2 regions of the Cupriavidus sp. YAF13 genome follow, and region 2 is predicted to be linked to the other one. Evidence: riboswitches for the same ligand, from Rfam matches in the RefSeq annotation. Region 2 holds a riboswitch; the other holds the start of a gene.

Region 1 (4,736 bases), on a different contig from region 2:
GCGAGGCGTCGGACACATACTGGCTGGCCTCCTTGGCGTTGTCGGCATTCTGGCGCACCGTCGCGGTGATCTGCTCCATGCTGGCGGCAGTCTGCTGCAGCGAGGCCGCCTGCTGCTCGGTGCGGCTCGACAGGTCGCTATTGCCCGAAGCGATCTCCTGGGCCGCCGAGGTGATGGAATCGGCCGATTGCTGGATGCCCGCCACCGTGCCGGCGAGCTGGTCGCGCATATGGCCAATGGCGTACATCAGGCTGGAGCGGTCGTCCGGGTGAGTTTCGACGCGCGCCGTGAGGTCGCCGCTGGCCATGCGCAAGGCAAGGGCCGCGGCGGTAGCGGGCTCGCCGCCCACCGAGCTCTGGATGCTGCGGATCAGCAGCGTAGCCACCGCGGAAATCACAATGCCCAGCAGCACCAGCAGCCCCAGCGATTGATAGAGCGAGGCGCGGAACTGCGCTTGCACGTCATCCATATACGTGCCGGCGACCAGATCCCAGCCCCACGGCTTGAAGCGCGCCACGTAGCCGATCTTGGGGCTGGGCTGGTCGCTGCCCGGCTTGGGCCACCAGTAGTCCAGGTGGCCCGCGCCGTCGGCCGACGCGCCGCGGGCCGCGATATCGGCGTACAAGGCGTTGCCCTTGGCGTCCTTGAAGTCGCTCATGTTCTTGCCGTTGAGCTTGGCGTTGATGGGATGCATCAACAGCACGGAATCCGCGCCGACGATGGTGATGTAGCCATCCTTGCCATAACGCTGTGCGGCGACGCGGGCCGTGGCCTGGGCCTTGGCATCGGCCTCGGACATCTTGCCCTGGCGCGCTTGCTCGGCATAGTCGCGCACCAGCGAGAGCGACATGTCGACGATATTAGCCAGCTCGCTGCGGCGATCGGCCATTTGCAGCTGGCGGGTCTGGAAGGCATGCATCACGGTCAGCAACAGCAGGCCGAGCCAGGCCAGCACAAGGGGAATCCACAGCTTTTTTCGCAGGGTCAGACGATTCATGGCACTCGCTTCTCGGGGCAATCGCCAGTCATGCAGGAGGCATGCGGCATCTCCGGATATCGGAGCCGGGCTCGCCTTCTTTAGCGAAAGGCGCGGCAGGACGGCACGAAAGGCCTCGAAGCGCAGAAAATGCCGCATGAAGCACCAAAATGGCGACAGGTTGCGCCAGGCTGAAACGCCAGCGCACTCGCACGGTGCAAAGAAAACGCCTGCCATCCGCCCCCGAAAGCAGCGCAAATACGGCTACAATGCGCCTCGCATTCCACCCAGCAATTGCAATTGACTTGCAATTGCCTTGCAAGTGGACTGCCAAGGGTTCGAAGGTGCCTCCGGCGCGCAGCGCGCGGCGGGGGTTAAACGGGAAACAGGTGCGCCGCCGGCCATGCCGCGGCTAATCCTGTGCTGCCCCCGCAACGGTCAGCAGGTACAAAGGTGTCACGCCGCGCCAACAGGCCGCGGCAGCCACTGCGCATCATCGCGCGGGAAGGCGGCACCCCGGACGCGCCCCAGCGGCAGGCGTCCCCCTGCAAGCCCGGATACCGGCCTTCGACCGATCACCGGGGCTGCGGACGGGCGGCCAGGCGTGAGACGGCTGGCCACGCGTCTGGCAGTCACTGCGCGCTCGTCCGCGGCTGGTTCGTTTATTGCCGCCGGGCGGGGTCGCCCGCGGCCAATGATGGAAAGTTCATGTCCGCGCGCCCTCGCATTGCCCGTACCGCCTCGCCGGCGGCCGTCACGCCACGCAAATGTCGTCATGCGCCCAAGCCGCGCCAGCTCGCGCATCGTTGCGCGCTCGCGCTATCGCTGGGGGCCTTCGCCGGCCTCGGCGCCGATGCCGCCTGGGCGGCGGACGATGCGCAACCTTCGGAGCGAGCGCAATCGCAGCCGTCGCGCGGCAGCACGATGCTACCGGCGGTGGTAGTCAGCAGCGCCTCGCAGCCGCCCGGGCTCGCGCTGTCCGAGCCCACCAGCACCGGCAGCCGCCTTGGCCTGACCCCGCTGGAAACGCCCGCTAGCGTGGAAGTCCTGTCCGGCGACACCATTCGCGAACGCGGCGATTTGTCGCTGCGCGAGGCCGTGACCCGCGCCACCGGCATCACGTCCAATGGCGCGCCCGGCAACGGCGGCACGGCGCTCGCGGCACGCGGCTTCGCAGGCCAAGGCTCGGTGATGCAGTTGTACGATGGCACGCGCCTCTACGTGGCCTCCGGCACCGTCACCTTCCCCTTCGATACCTGGTCCGTGGACCGCATCGAAGTGCTGCGCGGCGCGGCCTCGGTCATGGTTGGCGAAGGCGCGATCGGCGGCGTGGTCAACGTGATCCCCAAGAAGCCGATACGCGCGCCGATCGCCAACGAGCTGCAGCTCACCGGCGGCACGCAAAGAACAGCACGCGCGGCGTTCGACAGCGGCGGCGCAGTCAACGAGACGCTCTCCTACCGCTTCAACGCCAGCTATAACCGCTCCGGCGGCTGGGTGGACCGGGGCGACTCGCGCAGCCTGGCGGTGTCGGCCGCGGTGCGGCTAGACGTATCGCCCGAGTTCAACCTGACGCTGTCCTATGACGATGCCGACCAGCACCCGATGCAATACCTGGGCACGCCGCTGGCGGGCGGCGGCCTGGACACCTCGCTGCGCAAGAAGAACTACAACGTTGGCGATGCCGACATCACCTACCGCGACCGCTGGACCCGGCTCGCGGCGCAGTGGCAGCCCAACGAGCGGGTCACGGTGCGCAACCAGTTCTACTACCTCACCAGCCAGCGCCACTGGCGCGACGCCGAGTCCTATACCTTCCTGCCCGCGACGGGCCAGGTGCGCCGCACCGACTACCTGGAGATCCTGCACGACCAGGAACAGGTGGGCAACCGCGCCGACCTGAAGATCGATGGCCAGTTGTTCGGCATGGCCAATACCGCCATGGTGGGGTTCGACGTTAACCGCATCAACTACACCAATAGCAGCAACTCGCCCTATGGCGGCGCATCCACGGTCAATGCCTACCAGTTCGACCCGGGCCAGTTCTTCAGCCCGCCAGGCGTTGTCACGTCGCCGCGCTTTCGCACCCACACCACGCAAGCCGCGCTGTTTGGCGAGGACCGCCTCAAGCTGACCCGGGAATGGTCGGTGATTGGCGGCGTGCGGCTGGACCATGCCCAGCTGGAACGCGGCAACCTGCTCACGGGCGACGACTGGACCCGCAGCTTCAACAACGTCACGTGGCGCGCGGGCACCGTCTACGCATTCACGCCAGCCCTGTCGGTGTATGCGCAGTACGCCACCGCCACCGATCCGCTGAACGCACTGATCTCCACCTCGGACGCACAGAAGGATTTCAAGCTGGCCGCCGGGCGGCAGATCGAAGCCGGGGTCAAGCAATCGTTCTGGAACCAGCGCGGCGAGTGGACTTTTGCCGCCTACCAGATCGTCAAGAAGAACCTGCTGACACGCGACGCCAACAACCCGGCGTTGGCGGTGCAGGTGGGCGAGCAATCCTCGCGCGGGCTGGAGGCCTCGGTCAGCGTGGAACTCATGCGCGGGTTGCGGTTGGAAGCCAACGGCACCGTGCTGCGCGCCCGCTACGACAACTTCGCGGAAAGCGTGAACGGCGCGCTGGTCTCGCGCAATGGCAATGTGCCCACCAGCGTTGCGCAGCAGGCGGCCAACCTGTGGCTGACGTGGGCCTTCGCACCGCAGTGGCAGGTAGGCAGCGGCCTGCGCTACGTGGGCAAGCGCTACACCAACAACGCCAATACCACCACCATGCCGTCGTACACGGCGGTGGATGCCTCGCTGCAATGGCGCGTATCGCGCAAGACGGCGCTGACGCTGCGCGTGTACAACCTGTTCAACCGCGACTACGCCGAATCCTCCGGCAACAGCGGCAGCCAGTGGCTGCTGGGCCGGCCGCGCGCGGCCGAGCTGTCGGCCAACTTCTACTTCTAGGCCCGGCATGGCAAGCACACCCCTGTCCTGGCGTGAAGCGTGCTGGCGCTTCACGCGCCGCTGGCTCTACCTGGTGCACCGCTGGGCCGGGATCGCGGGCTGCCTGCTGATCGCCATGTGGTTTCTCTCGGGATTGGTCATGATGTACGTGGCCTTTCCCGCGCTAACCGACGCCGAGCGCCACGCGGGGCTCCCGCCGCTGGACCTGCCCGGGGTAAGGATCACGCCGGATGCCGCGATGGCCAGCGCGGGCCTCACCCGCTTTCCGCGCAGCCTGCGCCTGGAGATGATGGGCGCGCACCCGGTCTACCGGATGATCGACTGGAACGGCAAGCCTTACACCGTCTCCGCCCGCGACGCGGCGCGCATCGAGCAGGTGGATGCCGTCGCCGCGCAAGCTATCGCCCGCCGTTTCTCCGGTGCGGCGGGCGCGCGCTGGGTGGAAACCGCGGAGCGCGACCAGTGGACCGTGCCCAACGGGCTCAATCCCTGGCGGCCGCTGCATCGCATTGCGCTGGACGATGCGGCCGGCTCCGAGCTGTACGTGTCTGCCAGGACCGGCGAGGTGATGCGCGACACGAGCCGCGCCGAACGGTTCTGGAACTGGCTCGGCTCGGTGCCGCACTGGCTGTACTTCACGCCGGTGCGGGCCGACCCGCCGCTATGGCGGCAGGTCGTGCTGTGGACCTCCGGCGTGTGCATTGCCGTGGCCGTCAGCGGCGTCTGGATAGGCTGGCTGCGGCTGCGCGTGCGCCGCCGGTTTGCGCATGGCAGCGCCCGCGGCACCTCGCCC
Region 2 (11,743 bases):
CCCGGACGGCTATCCCGTGCCAGCCCTGCCCGCCGACGCGTGGCTGCGGCTGCCGCAAGATGACGACGGCCTGGCCGAACTGGCCGCGCAGGCCTACGGCGCGCCGCGCGCGCTGCCGGTGGCCGGCTCGCAGGCCGCCATCCGCACGCTGCCGCAACTGCTCAAGCCCGGGCGCGTTGGCGTGGCGGTGCAGGGATACAGCGAATACGCACCCGCCTTCTCACGCGCAGGGCATGAGGTAGTGCCGCTCGCTGAGCCGGATTTCGCCCGTGCGGACCTGGCCGCGCAGCTCGATCACCTCGTGGTGGTGAACCCGAACAACCCGACCGGGCGCACGCTCGCGCAAGCCACGCTGCGGACATGGCACGCGGATCTCGCCGCGCGTGGCGGCACGCTGCTGCTCGACGAAGCCTTCATGGATTGCACGCCCGAGCGCTCGCTGGCCGCGCTGGCGGATCGCCCCGGCATGGTGGTGCTGCGCTCGCTGGGCAAGTTCTACGGCCTGGCCGGCGTGCGCTGCGGCTTTGTACTGGCCGAGCCCGCGTTGCTGGCGGCGCTGGCCGAGCAGCTCGGGCACTGGACCGTGGCCGGCCCCGCACGTGCGGTGGCGCGCCTGGCCCTGGCCGATCGTGCCTGGCAGGCCGCCACGCGCGACCGTTTGCAACAAGCCGGCATCCGGCTCGCAACGCTATTGCGCAAGCACGGCCTGACGCCCGTGGGACGCCCCTTGTTCAGCTGGGTGCCGCATGCCGATGCCGCGCGCCTGCACGAAGCGCTCGCGCGGCAAGGCGTGTGGGCGCGGCTGTTCGACGCCCCGCCGGGCATCCCTGGCGTATTGCCAAGCCTGCGCCTGGGTTTGCCACCAACGCAGGAGCCAGCATGGCAACGGCTCGATGCCGCACTGGCCCAAGCCCTTGCAACAATGCGCTCCGACACAAGCACCCTATCCAGCTAACGCCCGATGACGCCTACCTCGATCACTACCCGTGCCCTGCTGGTCCTCGCCACGCTGCTGGGCAGCGGCCTTTGCCGCCACGCCGGCGCCGCCGTATCCGTGGTCGACGATGCCGGCCAGACCGTCACACTGGACCAGCCCGCGCGCCGCGTGATCTCGCTCGCGCCGCACGTCACCGAAATGCTCTACGCCGCCGGTGGCGGCTCGCGCATCGTCGGCACCGTAAGCTACAGCGACTACCCGCCACAGGCCCGCGACATCCCGCGGGTCGGCGACAACAAGGCGCTGGATCTCGAACGTATCGCCGCGCTCAAGCCCGACCTGATCGTGGTGTGGCGCCACGGCAATGCGCAGAAACAAACCGACCGCCTGCGCGCGCTCGGCCTGCCGCTGTTCTACAGCGAGCCGCGCAAGCTCGAAGGCATTCCCAGCAATATCGAGAGAATGGGCGTGCTGCTGGGCACCGAGCCCACCGCCAACAACGCCGCCACCAGTTTCCGCCAGCAGATCGACAAACTGCGCCAGACCTATGCGGCACGTCCGCCGGTGACTGTGTTCTACCAGGTATGGCAACAACCCCTGATGACGCTCAGCGGCCAGCATCTGATCAGCGATGTGCTTGCGCTATGCGGCGGCCGCAACCTGTTCGCCAACGAAGCGCTGCTGGTGCCGACGGTCTCGGTGGAATCCGTGGTAGCCGGCAACCCGGAAGTCATGATGACCGCCAGCATGGGCGCAACCCGCTCCGACCGCCCGCTGCCGGACTTCGCCATGTGGGAACGCTGGAAACAGGTCACTGCCGTGGCGCGTGGCAACCTCTACGCCATCGACGGCGACCTGGTCAACCGGGCCGGCCCACGCATCGCCCAAGGCGCGGAAGTCGTGTGCAAGGATCTGGACAACGCGCGGCGCAAACGGCAGGCGCAGTAGCAGCGAGACAGGTCAAGGGTCAGGTCTGACATCCCGTACTTGACGAACGCTCGCCCTCTCCCCCGTCCCCTCTCCCACAAGTGGGAGAGGGGAGCCAACCAGCGCCAAGATCAACCAACTGTGGTAGCCGTGTAAAGCGCCCGAAGGGCGGGAAACACCCAAGCGCGATGCGAAGCGAGCCGTCAAGGTTCACCTAGGCCGTATGGGGCGCCTCGGGATTCGGTGAAAAGAGCGGAAAAGAGGGACCCATGTCTGAGTATCGCCTTAAGGCGATGCGAGTTTGGGTCCCGGCCGCTCTTTTCGCCGAATCCCGAGGGGGTAGTCGCCCCATCCGGCGCGCCTTTTTTGCCTACTTTTTTGGCAAGACAAAAAAGTAGGTCGCCGCCCCGCAGGGGTGGTGAAACTGCAGTTGCTCTTGACGTTAAGCCGTTGCAGTTGCAGTCAAAACCCAACCCCCAAAACCTCACCCCCGATTCCACCACCGCAACCGCGCCACACCGCCACCCAGCGTAAACCGGCAACTCGCCCCATAACCAAGATCCCACCCCAGCGTAGTAGCCAGCGGCACCCCAAGCCAGTGCGCCGCCAGCATGCGCATCGGGCCAGCATGAGCGACAACCCACAGCCGGTCCGGGGCATCCACCGGCAAGGCGTCGGCCCAAGCCGCCACGCGCGCCATCGCCTGCGCCACAGTCTCACCCCCATGAGGCCGCGCATGCAGCAGATCCGCAGCCCACGCATCCAGCTCGGCGCGCGGCACGGCGTCCCATGCGAGGCCTTCCCAACGGCCAAAATCGAGTTCGCGCAACTGCGCATCGGCTTGCGGCACCAAGCCGAAATCCCGCGCAAGTAAATCAGCCGTGGCACGAGCCCGCGCCATCGTGCTGCAGACAATGCGCTGCGGCGCAAGGCCATCGAGCGCCTGCAGCATGCGCGCAGGCTCGGGCAAAACAGGCTGGGCCAGTGGCAGGTCAAGCGCGCCGTAGCAGATCCCCTGCGCAACCTCAGGCGCCGCGTGGCGGATCAGGACCAGGTCCATGCCGCCGCCGCCAGATAGATCAGTAACTCGGCCAGCTGCTGCGCCATGCCGAGGCAATCGCCGGTGTACCCGCCAATGCGGCGAACAAAGTAGCGCCCCAGCAAAACGCGCAGCATCACCAAGGCAACGATCACCACAGCAGCAAACAGCGGCGACACCAGCAGCAGCGGCAACGCACCGCAAAGCAGCGTGAAACCCAGCCCGATGCCGGACAGCCGCTGCGCCACCGGCTTGGCCTTGCCCTCGGCACGCACGTAGTCCAGCGTGGCAAGATAGCTCACCGCCATGGCGCGGCTGGCCGCATGCGCGGCCACCAGCACGAGCAGCAACGCCACCATGCCGCTGCGCGCGGCAATCGCCACCAGCAGTTGCCACTTGAGCAGCAGCGCCACCACCAGCGCGATAGCGCCAAATGCGCCAATGCGCGAGTCGTGCATGATGCGCAGCACGTCCTCGCGCCGGTAGCCGCCGCCGAACGCATCCACGCAGTCGGCCAGGCCGTCCTCGTGAAAAGCGCCGGTGGCCAGCAGCGTCACGGCCATGCCCAGCAGCAAGGCCACGCCCGGCGGCCACCACTGCAGCGCGCCCCAGCTCGCCAACGCGCCCAGCGCGCCGACCAGCAACCCCACCAGCGGAAAGTAACGCGCCGCCGCATTCAGGTAGTGCGGCGCAAAGCCGACCCAGCGCGGCACCGGCACCCGCGTGAAGTAGCCGACGGCGGTCAGGAAGTAGCGAAGTTCGTCGAGCATGGGCAGGTGCGTTGGGCCAGGTAGCGGGAGCGTGCCGCAGTCTACGCCGATGCGGTGCTGACGCCAGCCGCGCCGAAGGTGGCCATCTCGCGCAGGAAGGCCGCGGCGGACGCGACCAGCGGATAGGCCAGCGCGGCGCCGGTGCCTTCGCCCAGGCGCAGGTCCAGCGCCAGCAGCGGCTCGGCGCCGAAATAGTCCAGCAGGCGGCGGTGGCCGTGCTCGTGCGAGCAATGCGAGAACACGCAGTATTCCAGCACCTCGGGCGCGAGGCGCTGCGCCACCAGCAGCGCGGCCGAGGCGATAAAACCATCGACCAGGATCACCATGCGGCTGGCGGCCGCGGCCAGGAAGGCGCCGGTCATCATGGCGATCTCGAAGCCGCCGAAGGCGGCCAGTACGTCGAGCGGCTCCACCGCGTCCGCGTGCAGCGCCAGCGCCTGCGCCAGCACCGCGCGCTTGCGCGCGAGGCCCGCGTCGTCCAGGCCAGTGCCGCGGCCGATGCAATCTTCAATCGGTGTATCGGTAAGCCGGCTCACCAGGCAAGCGGCCGACGAGGTATTGGCAATGCCCATCTCGCCAAAGCCAATCACGTTGCTGCCCTGCTGCGCGTGGCGCAGCACGCGCGCCATGCCGGCGGTGAGCGCCGCCTGCACCTGCTCCGCGCTCATGGCGCGCTCAGAGGCAAAATTGCGCGTGCCCGCGGCAATGCGACAGTTGACCAGCCCGGGCACGGACGGCAGCGGCGCGCGCACTCCCGCGTCCACCACTTCCAGCGTCAGCCCGTGCAGGCGCGAGAACACATTGATGGCCGCGCCCCCGGCCAGGAAGTTGAGCACCATCTGCGCCGTGACCTCGGCCGGATAGGCGCTCACGCCGGCATCGGCCACGCCGTGGTCCCCGGCGAACACGATCACCGCGGGGCGCTTGAGCTCCGGCGCGCCACTGCCGGTAATCAGGCCGATCTGCAATGCCAGCCCCTCGAGCCGGCCGAGCGCGCCGAGCGGCTTGGTCTTGGCATCGATGGCGGCTTGCAAGGTCGGGCGCAGGGAGGTGTCGAGCGGGGCGATGGCGGGTAACTGCATGGTGTTTCTTGGTGTGACTGAGAAAGGATTCGCTGGAACAAGAATAGACGTTTTACATCTCGACGCCACGTTGGGCCTTGATGCCTTGCTGGAAGGCATGCTTGACCGGCGTCATGTCCGTCACGGTATCCGCCGCCTCGATCAGCGCGGGCGGTGCGCCGCGGCCAGTGATGACCACGTGCTGCATCGGCGGGCGGGCACGCAGGTCGGCGATGACGGCGTCGACATCCAGGTAGTGCAGCTTGAGCGCGATATTGAGCTCGTCCAGCAGCACCAGCCCGATCGACGGGTCGCGCAGCAGCGAGCGCGCCACCTCCCACGCGGCCTGGGCCTTGGCCACGTCGCGCGCGCGATCCTGGGTTTCCCAGGTGTAGCCTTCGCCCATCACATGGAAGGCGCACTGCTCCGGAAAGCGCCGCAGGAACAATTCCTCGCCGCTGGGAATGGCGCCCTTGATGAATTGCACCACGCCGGCCTGCATGCCGTGGCCAAGCGCGCGCACCACCATGCCAAAGCCGGAGCTGGACTTGCCCTTGCCATTGCCGGTGGTGATGACGATCACGCCGCGCTCGTCCTGCGCGGCGGCGATCTTGGCATCCACGACATCCTTCTTGCGCAGCATGCGCGCCTTGTGGCGCTCGTCGCGGGCGGCGTCTTCCGACGTGGAGGTCTCAAAGGCTTTGGGTTCAGTCATGTTGGGTTTCGTCTGGTGCGGGAAAATGCGCCCCGTCGGCGATCAGCGCGGTATGGCGGCCGTCGCTGACGCTGACAATGGGCGTGCGCAGCGCGTGCGAGCAATGCGCGGGGGTCAGGACCTGCGCAGCGGGGCCATGCAGGCACAGGCCGTCTTCGGCCAGCAGCAAGGCATGGGTCGCGTAGCGCCGCGCCAGGTTAAGGTCGTGCAGGATCACCACGATGGCATGACGGCCGGCGCGCGCCAGCCGGGCCAGGGTTTCCAGCACCATGATCTGGTGGCGCAGGTCGAGGTGGGCGGCGGGTTCGTCCAGCATCAGCAGCGGCGCCTGTTGCGCCAGCGTGGCAGCCAGCGAAACGCGCTGGCGCTCGCCGCCGGACAGGGTCAGCACGTCGCGCCCGGCCAGCGCATCGAGATCCATCTCGCGCATCACGGCCGCGACCACCGCGTCGTCCTCGCGGCCGGCCCAGCCCCAGCCGGAGAGATGCGGGTGACGGCCCACCGCCACGGCGTCGCGCACCGACATCGAGAAGGTGTCGTGCACCGCCTGAGGCAGGTAGGCGCGGCGCAATGCCAGGGCCGCGGGCGGCGTCTCCAGCGGCGCGCGGCCATCCAGCAGCACCACGCCGCCGTCCGGCTTGCGCAGCCCGGCCAGCACCGACATCAGCGTGGACTTGCCGACGCCGTTCGGGCCCACGATGCACCACAGCTCGCCCGCCTGCATGGACAAGCTCAGGCCATCGAGCAAAGCGCGCGCGCCGGCGCGCAACTGCAAGGACTGCAGCACCAGCGGCGGACAAGCGGAAACGGGTTCATTCCAGGTCGGCATGGGAGTCAGCGCGGCCTGCGCAGCAGTAGAAAGAGGAAGGTCGGCACGCCCAGCAGCGCTGTGATCACGCCCACCGGCAACTGCGCCGGCGCAATCACCGTGCGCGCCACCAGGTCGGCGGCCATCAGCAACGTGCCACCCAGCAAGGCCGAGGCAGGCAACATCAAGCGTTGGTCGTTGCCCCAGGCAAGGCGCACCAGGTGCGGCACCACCAGCCCGACAAAGCCGATCGAGCCGGCCGAGGTAATGGCCACCGCGATCGCCAGCGAGGCCAGCACGAACACCGACATGCGCACCGCGCCGACGCGCACGCCCAGCGCCTGCGCCACGGTCTCGCCCATCAGCATGGCATTGAGCGAGCGCGCCATCGGCATGGCCAGCAGCACGGCCAGCGCCAGCGCACCCAGCGCAAGGCCATAGCTGGCGGTGCCGCCCAGGTCGCCGGTCAGCCAGAACAGCATGCCGCGCAAACGGGCCTCGGGCGCCACGCTCAGGATCAGGGTAATCAGCGCGCCCCAACCGGCGGCCAGGATCACGCCGGTCAGCAGCAGGCGCGAGCCGGCCTCATGGTGCCCGCCCTGCACCTGCGGATGCAGCAGGTCGCGCCGCGCCAGCGTGGCCACCAGCACCATCGAGAACAGCGCGCCGCCGGCCGCGCCGGCCTGCACCGTCCACAGTGGCCACATCATCAGCATGGCGGTGAGCGCACCGGTGGCCGCGCCGCCCGATACGCCGAGCACATAGGGCTCGGCCAGCGGATTGCGCAGCAGCACCTGCATCAGCGCGCCGGTCAGCGCCAGCAGGCCACCGCACGCGAACGCCGCTGCCGCGCGCGGCAGCCGCAGCTCACGCACGATGGCGCCGGCGGTATCGTCGGCGCCGCCGGACAGCGCCTGCCAGACCTGCGCACCCGACAGCGGCACGCTGCCCATCGCCAACGACAGCAGGAACACCGCCACGCCGGCGGCGGCAAGCATCAGCCAGACGGCTAGCGCGCGGCGCATGTCAGGCAACCATCCTCATTGTCATTTCTGACGCCAGCCCAGCGTGACAAAGCCGGCGCGTCCCTGCGTGTTGAAGGGATAGGCGAGCTGGTAGTTCTTGTCGAACAGGTTTTCCACACGGGCGGCCACGAACCATTGCTTGTCGATGTTATAGCGGGCATTGAGGTTGACGATACCGTATCCGCCGAGCGTGCGCGAGCCACTATCCATGCGCGTCGAGGAGATGATCCACTCGCCGCCCAGGCGGAAGTCGCCAAACTGGCGGCCCACGTCGAAGGCGGCATGGCGGCGTGCGCGGCGCAGCAACTGCGTATTGCTCTGCTCATCCACCGGGTTCTGGAAGGTGATGCTGGCACCCACGTCGGTGCCCATCAGCTTGGCGCGCCAGGAGGCTTCGATGCCTTGCACCTTGGCCTTGTTGACATTCTGCGCCAGGTACAGGCCGTTGGGCTGCAGCGCCGAGGTGATCAGGTTGTCGTAGCGGGTCTCGAACGCGGTCACGCGCAGCAGGCCGGCGGCATCGGTGTTGTACTGCGCGCCCAGCTCGACCGACTTGGCGCGCTCGGGCTTGATGCCCCGCTGGCCGTAGCCAGGATAGTAGAGCTCGTTGAACGTCGGCGCGCGGAAGGCATTGCTGGCGTTGGCGATCAGCTTGAACGCATTGGTCAAGTTATAGCCGTAGCCGGCGAAGTAGCTGGCCTGGCTGCCAAAGTCCGAGTAATGGTCGTTGCGCACGTTGAGCTGCAACTGATGCTTGCCCAGGCGTCCGTCGTAGCCGCCAAACACCGAGGTCACGTTGCGGTTGGGCGCGGCATAGGTGCTGGAATCGAACTCCTGCTGCAGGTATTCGGTGCCGAACAGCAAGGTGTGCGTGGGTGCCAGCGCGTATTCGTTCTGCCAGGTGTACTGGCGGTTACGTGTATTGAAGCGGCTGTCGAACAGGCCGTTCTTGGTGTTCTCGCTGCGATCCTCGCTCTGGGCCACCTTGAAGTGCGTGCTCCAGTCCCGGGTAATCTTGCCGTTGACGAAGGCGGATACCGTGTACAGCTCGCTGTTCATCCACCAGACATCGGTCGGCTTGCCCACCGTGCTGTCGTAGGAGAGCTTGCTCTTCGAATAGTAAGCGGTGACGCCGGCGTCCCAGTCGCTGGTGAAGCGATGCTTGACCTGGCCCGATACGCTCTTGTTGTCGTAGGGGTTGTCGTTGGGGTTGGCCTTGGGCTGCTGCTTGGTGTTGATCGCCGAGAAGCCGTCGGTCTTGATGGCCGAGCCGGTGATATTGAACGACGTGTCGCCGATCTGGCCGCCGTAGCCCACCGTGCCCTGGCGCGTATTGTTGCTGCCGTACTCGATCTGCGCGTTGGCCGCCGGGGCCTGGCCCGCGCCGCTCTTGGTGAAGATCTGCACCACGCCGCCGATCGCATCCGAGCCGTACAGCGCGGAGACGTTGCCCCGCACGATCTCGATGTGGTCGATCTGATCGGGCAGGATGTTCGACAACTGGGCCGTGCCGCTGCTGGCCGACGAGACACGCACGCCGTCGATCAGGATCAGCGTCTGGTTGCTGTTGGCCCCGCGCATGAACAGGGTGGTATTGGAACCCAGGCCGCCATTGGCGGCAAACTCCACGCCGGCTTGCGTGCGCAGCAGCGAGCGTAGATCGATCGCCTGCGAGTTGACGATGTCCTGCCGGGTCACCACGGTCGTGTGCGGCAGCGCTTCGGTGATCGGCTGGGGAGTGCGATTGGCACTGACCACCACCGGCGTGAGCTGCGCGTCGGCGGCCGGCTGCACGGCGGCGGCCTCGCTGGCCTGGGCCATGGCGGCGCCGGGCGCGCACACGGCGAGCAGGGCCAGCAAGGCGACAGGCGTGGCACAGACTTGTCGGGAGACAGAAACGGAAACAGAAACGGGGGCGGTGGCGGGGCGCGCCGGCAATGCCGGACGGCTCGACCTGTAAGACGATGAGCGCATGATGCGGATTGTGGGAGAGAGCTGCCTGGTCCGTTCCCCCGCGGACCGTCTGGCGACGAAGCGCGCCGCTGGCTTGCGCGGCAAAAAGCAGCGGAGGGCGGCGCACTCTCGTTCAGGCCGGTATCCGGGCTGACGACACCAGTCCGACCGCCTTCCCGAACCTTGCGGTTCAGTGGCTGAGTGGTCGGCCTTGCGATCTTGCGATCACGGTCGCTTACCGTTGCGGGGGCAGCACAGGTTGGCTCGGCCCTGCCCTGGCGGCGGTGGCTGGCTCCCTGTTTCCCGTTGAACTGCAACCCTGTAGTGAATAGGATTACGAGCACCTGGAACGTGCGCGAGTGTAGGCAGTTTCGAGGCAAGCGTCAATGCCGCGGCAAAACGGGGGGAAAGCGCCTGGAAACAGGCATAAAGCCGCCGCCACGGATGCCGTTAAACGACGATGCATGCAACTTCGGCGCGCAGGCCCGGTCACACACGTCTGCGTTCGCCGTCCGCACGATAGCGCTTGGGCTAAAATCCCAGAACCCGAGACCCTAGATATGACAGGCTCTATGCTCACCGAACTCGAACAACTCGCCGCCAAGATCGGGCGTGTGCTGCACCATGCCGATACCCTGGCGGCGGAGAACCAGCGGCTGCGGGAGGAGATCGAACGCCTGCAGGCCGACGCCAGCCAGCTGCGCGGCGACCGTGAAGCCATGGCCGCCGACCGCGAGCTGCTCAATATCAAGATCGAGGAAGCGCAGCTGCGCATCCAGTCGATCCTGGACAAGCTGCCCACCGCCAGCGACGCCCGCCAGCTCGACCTGCTGGGCGAAGGCGATGCGGCCAGCCGCGCCGAACAGAAGGCACCCGGAGAAAACGCATGAGCAATAAGCAAGTCGAAGTGATCATTGCCGGCCAGTCCTACCGGTTCGCCATTGCCGCCGACAACGAGGCCGCGCTGCTGGAGGCCGTGGCACTGGTAGACGGCCAGATGACGCGGCTCAAGGGCGGGGTATCCGCCAAGGGCGTGGAACGCGTTGCCGTGATGGCCGCGATCAGCATCGCCTCGGACCTGCTCTCGCTCAAGCGCAAGCAGCAAGAAGATGGCGCGATTCCCGTTGATGCAGTGCGTGCGCGCATTCGCGAGCTGAACGAACGCGCGGACGAAGCCCTGCGCCAGTACGCGCATGTGGGCACCAATTCGCCCGTGCCGCGCAACTGATGTCCTGCCCTGCGCCGGCGGTGTACCGCACGGCACAGGTAGGCAGCGATACGCGCGTGATTTCGGCCCGATGTGCCCCACATGCCGCGCGCGTCAGCAAAATGTAACGACACGCAAAGACGGGCTTGGTATGGAAAGCCTCGCGGTGTATAGTGGAGCCAAGCCGCACCAAGCCACATAGCTGCGGTACCTTAGGTCGGGTTATCGCGCCTGACCGCCGTTTTCATCCCATCCAAGTTAGAAACGGCAAACGTCTGACAGCCGTGCCAAAGCAGTATGCGTTTGGCAGTGCAAAAAAGTCAGACGTTTGACAGTTTCCCTGCCTGGTTCGTCAGGATCATATTCCTTGAACCGATAAGCATTTGTTGGTGCGGGATTATGCCGTGTGGGCGAGCGCGTCGCATGGTTCATAGTTGCAGTCTGGACTCCCTGAACCGGTGATGTACCCGAAATGCGGCTTCCGCAGCCACTCTGAACCTCACTTGGGTTCAGGATGCCGATCCAGCGGCCGAGGCGGGGACCCCTCTAAAGGCGGTGGTTATTCAACCACCGCCTTTTCCTTTTGCGGCGCAGGTTGACCTGCGTTGCCTCTGCAGTGCCCTCCCTCTGTGTTTGCGCCACGGCCCACATCCGCCAGACGGTTTTCTTTTGGCCGTGCTTGCTGCACCATATCGCTGTCGCCAACGTCACGCCCGCCCTGCCCGCCCATGAGCCGATCCACGCAAGCCAATGCCGCCGCGCGCGCCCGCCAGTACTGGCTGATGAAGTCGGAACCCGACGAGGCCAGCATCGATACGCTAGCCGAACGCGGCACCCTGCCATGGACCGGCGTGCGCAACTACCAGGCCCGCAACTTCATGCGCGACGGCATGCAAATTGGCGACGGCGTGCTGTTCTATCACTCCTCCTGCCCACAACCCGGCATTGCCGGCCTGGCCGAGGTCAGCTCGCAGCCCTACCCCGATCCCACCCAGTTCGACCCGAAGAGCGATTACTACGACGCCGCCGCCAAGCTGGATGCACCGCGCTGGATGCTGGTTGACGTGCGCTTTGTCGGCAAGGGCCCGCTGATCTCGCTGGCCGACCTGCGCGCGCATGACGAACTGGCCGACATGGTCGTGCTACGCCGTGGCAACCGGTTGTCGATCACGCCGGTGACCCCGGCCGAATGGCGATTCATCACCACGCGGCTGATGCGCTAGCCTGGCACCGGCGGCGACAGCAGCGGCATGACACAATGGCTGCCGACTACATAACTACAACGCCAACAAGGTCGATTC

What was found. A riboswitch is a leader RNA that binds a small molecule or an ion and turns the genes downstream of it on or off. The one in region 2 is predicted to bind cobalamin.
Region 1: it holds a riboswitch for cobalamin, as region 2 does, so the genes downstream of both, AB4061_RS24395 (TonB-dependent receptor) here and AB4061_RS10000 (TonB-dependent receptor plug domain-containing protein) in region 2, are expected to answer to the same signal.

The regions. Positions count from the first base shown of each region.
Region 1 covers NZ_JBFRDD010000032.1:112,862-117,597, reverse strand. Annotated here, with positions in the region: gene AB4061_RS24400 (methyl-accepting chemotaxis protein) at 1-997, opposite strand, end outside; cobalamin riboswitch at 1,302-1,559, shown strand; gene AB4061_RS24395 (TonB-dependent receptor) at 1,685-3,943, shown strand; gene AB4061_RS24390 (PepSY domain-containing protein) at 3,951-4,736, shown strand, end outside.
Region 2 covers NZ_JBFRDD010000009.1:36,583-48,325, reverse strand. Annotated here, with positions in the region: gene cobD (threonine-phosphate decarboxylase CobD) at 1-955, shown strand, start outside; gene AB4061_RS10035 (cobalamin-binding protein) at 962-1,885, shown strand; gene cobC (alpha-ribazole phosphatase) at 2,349-2,924, opposite strand; gene AB4061_RS10025 (adenosylcobinamide-GDP ribazoletransferase) at 2,909-3,673, opposite strand; gene cobT (nicotinate-nucleotide--dimethylbenzimidazole phosphoribosyltransferase) at 3,715-4,755, opposite strand; gene cobO (cob(I)yrinic acid a,c-diamide adenosyltransferase) at 4,808-5,449, opposite strand; gene AB4061_RS10010 (ABC transporter ATP-binding protein) at 5,442-6,278, opposite strand; gene AB4061_RS10005 (FecCD family ABC transporter permease) at 6,284-7,282, opposite strand; gene AB4061_RS10000 (TonB-dependent receptor plug domain-containing protein) at 7,304-9,256, opposite strand; cobalamin riboswitch at 9,355-9,599, opposite strand; gene AB4061_RS09995 (hypothetical protein) at 9,808-10,125, shown strand; gene AB4061_RS09990 (cell division protein ZapA) at 10,122-10,463, shown strand; RNA gene ssrS (6S RNA) at 10,777-10,987, shown strand; gene AB4061_RS09980 (EVE domain-containing protein) at 11,171-11,665, shown strand.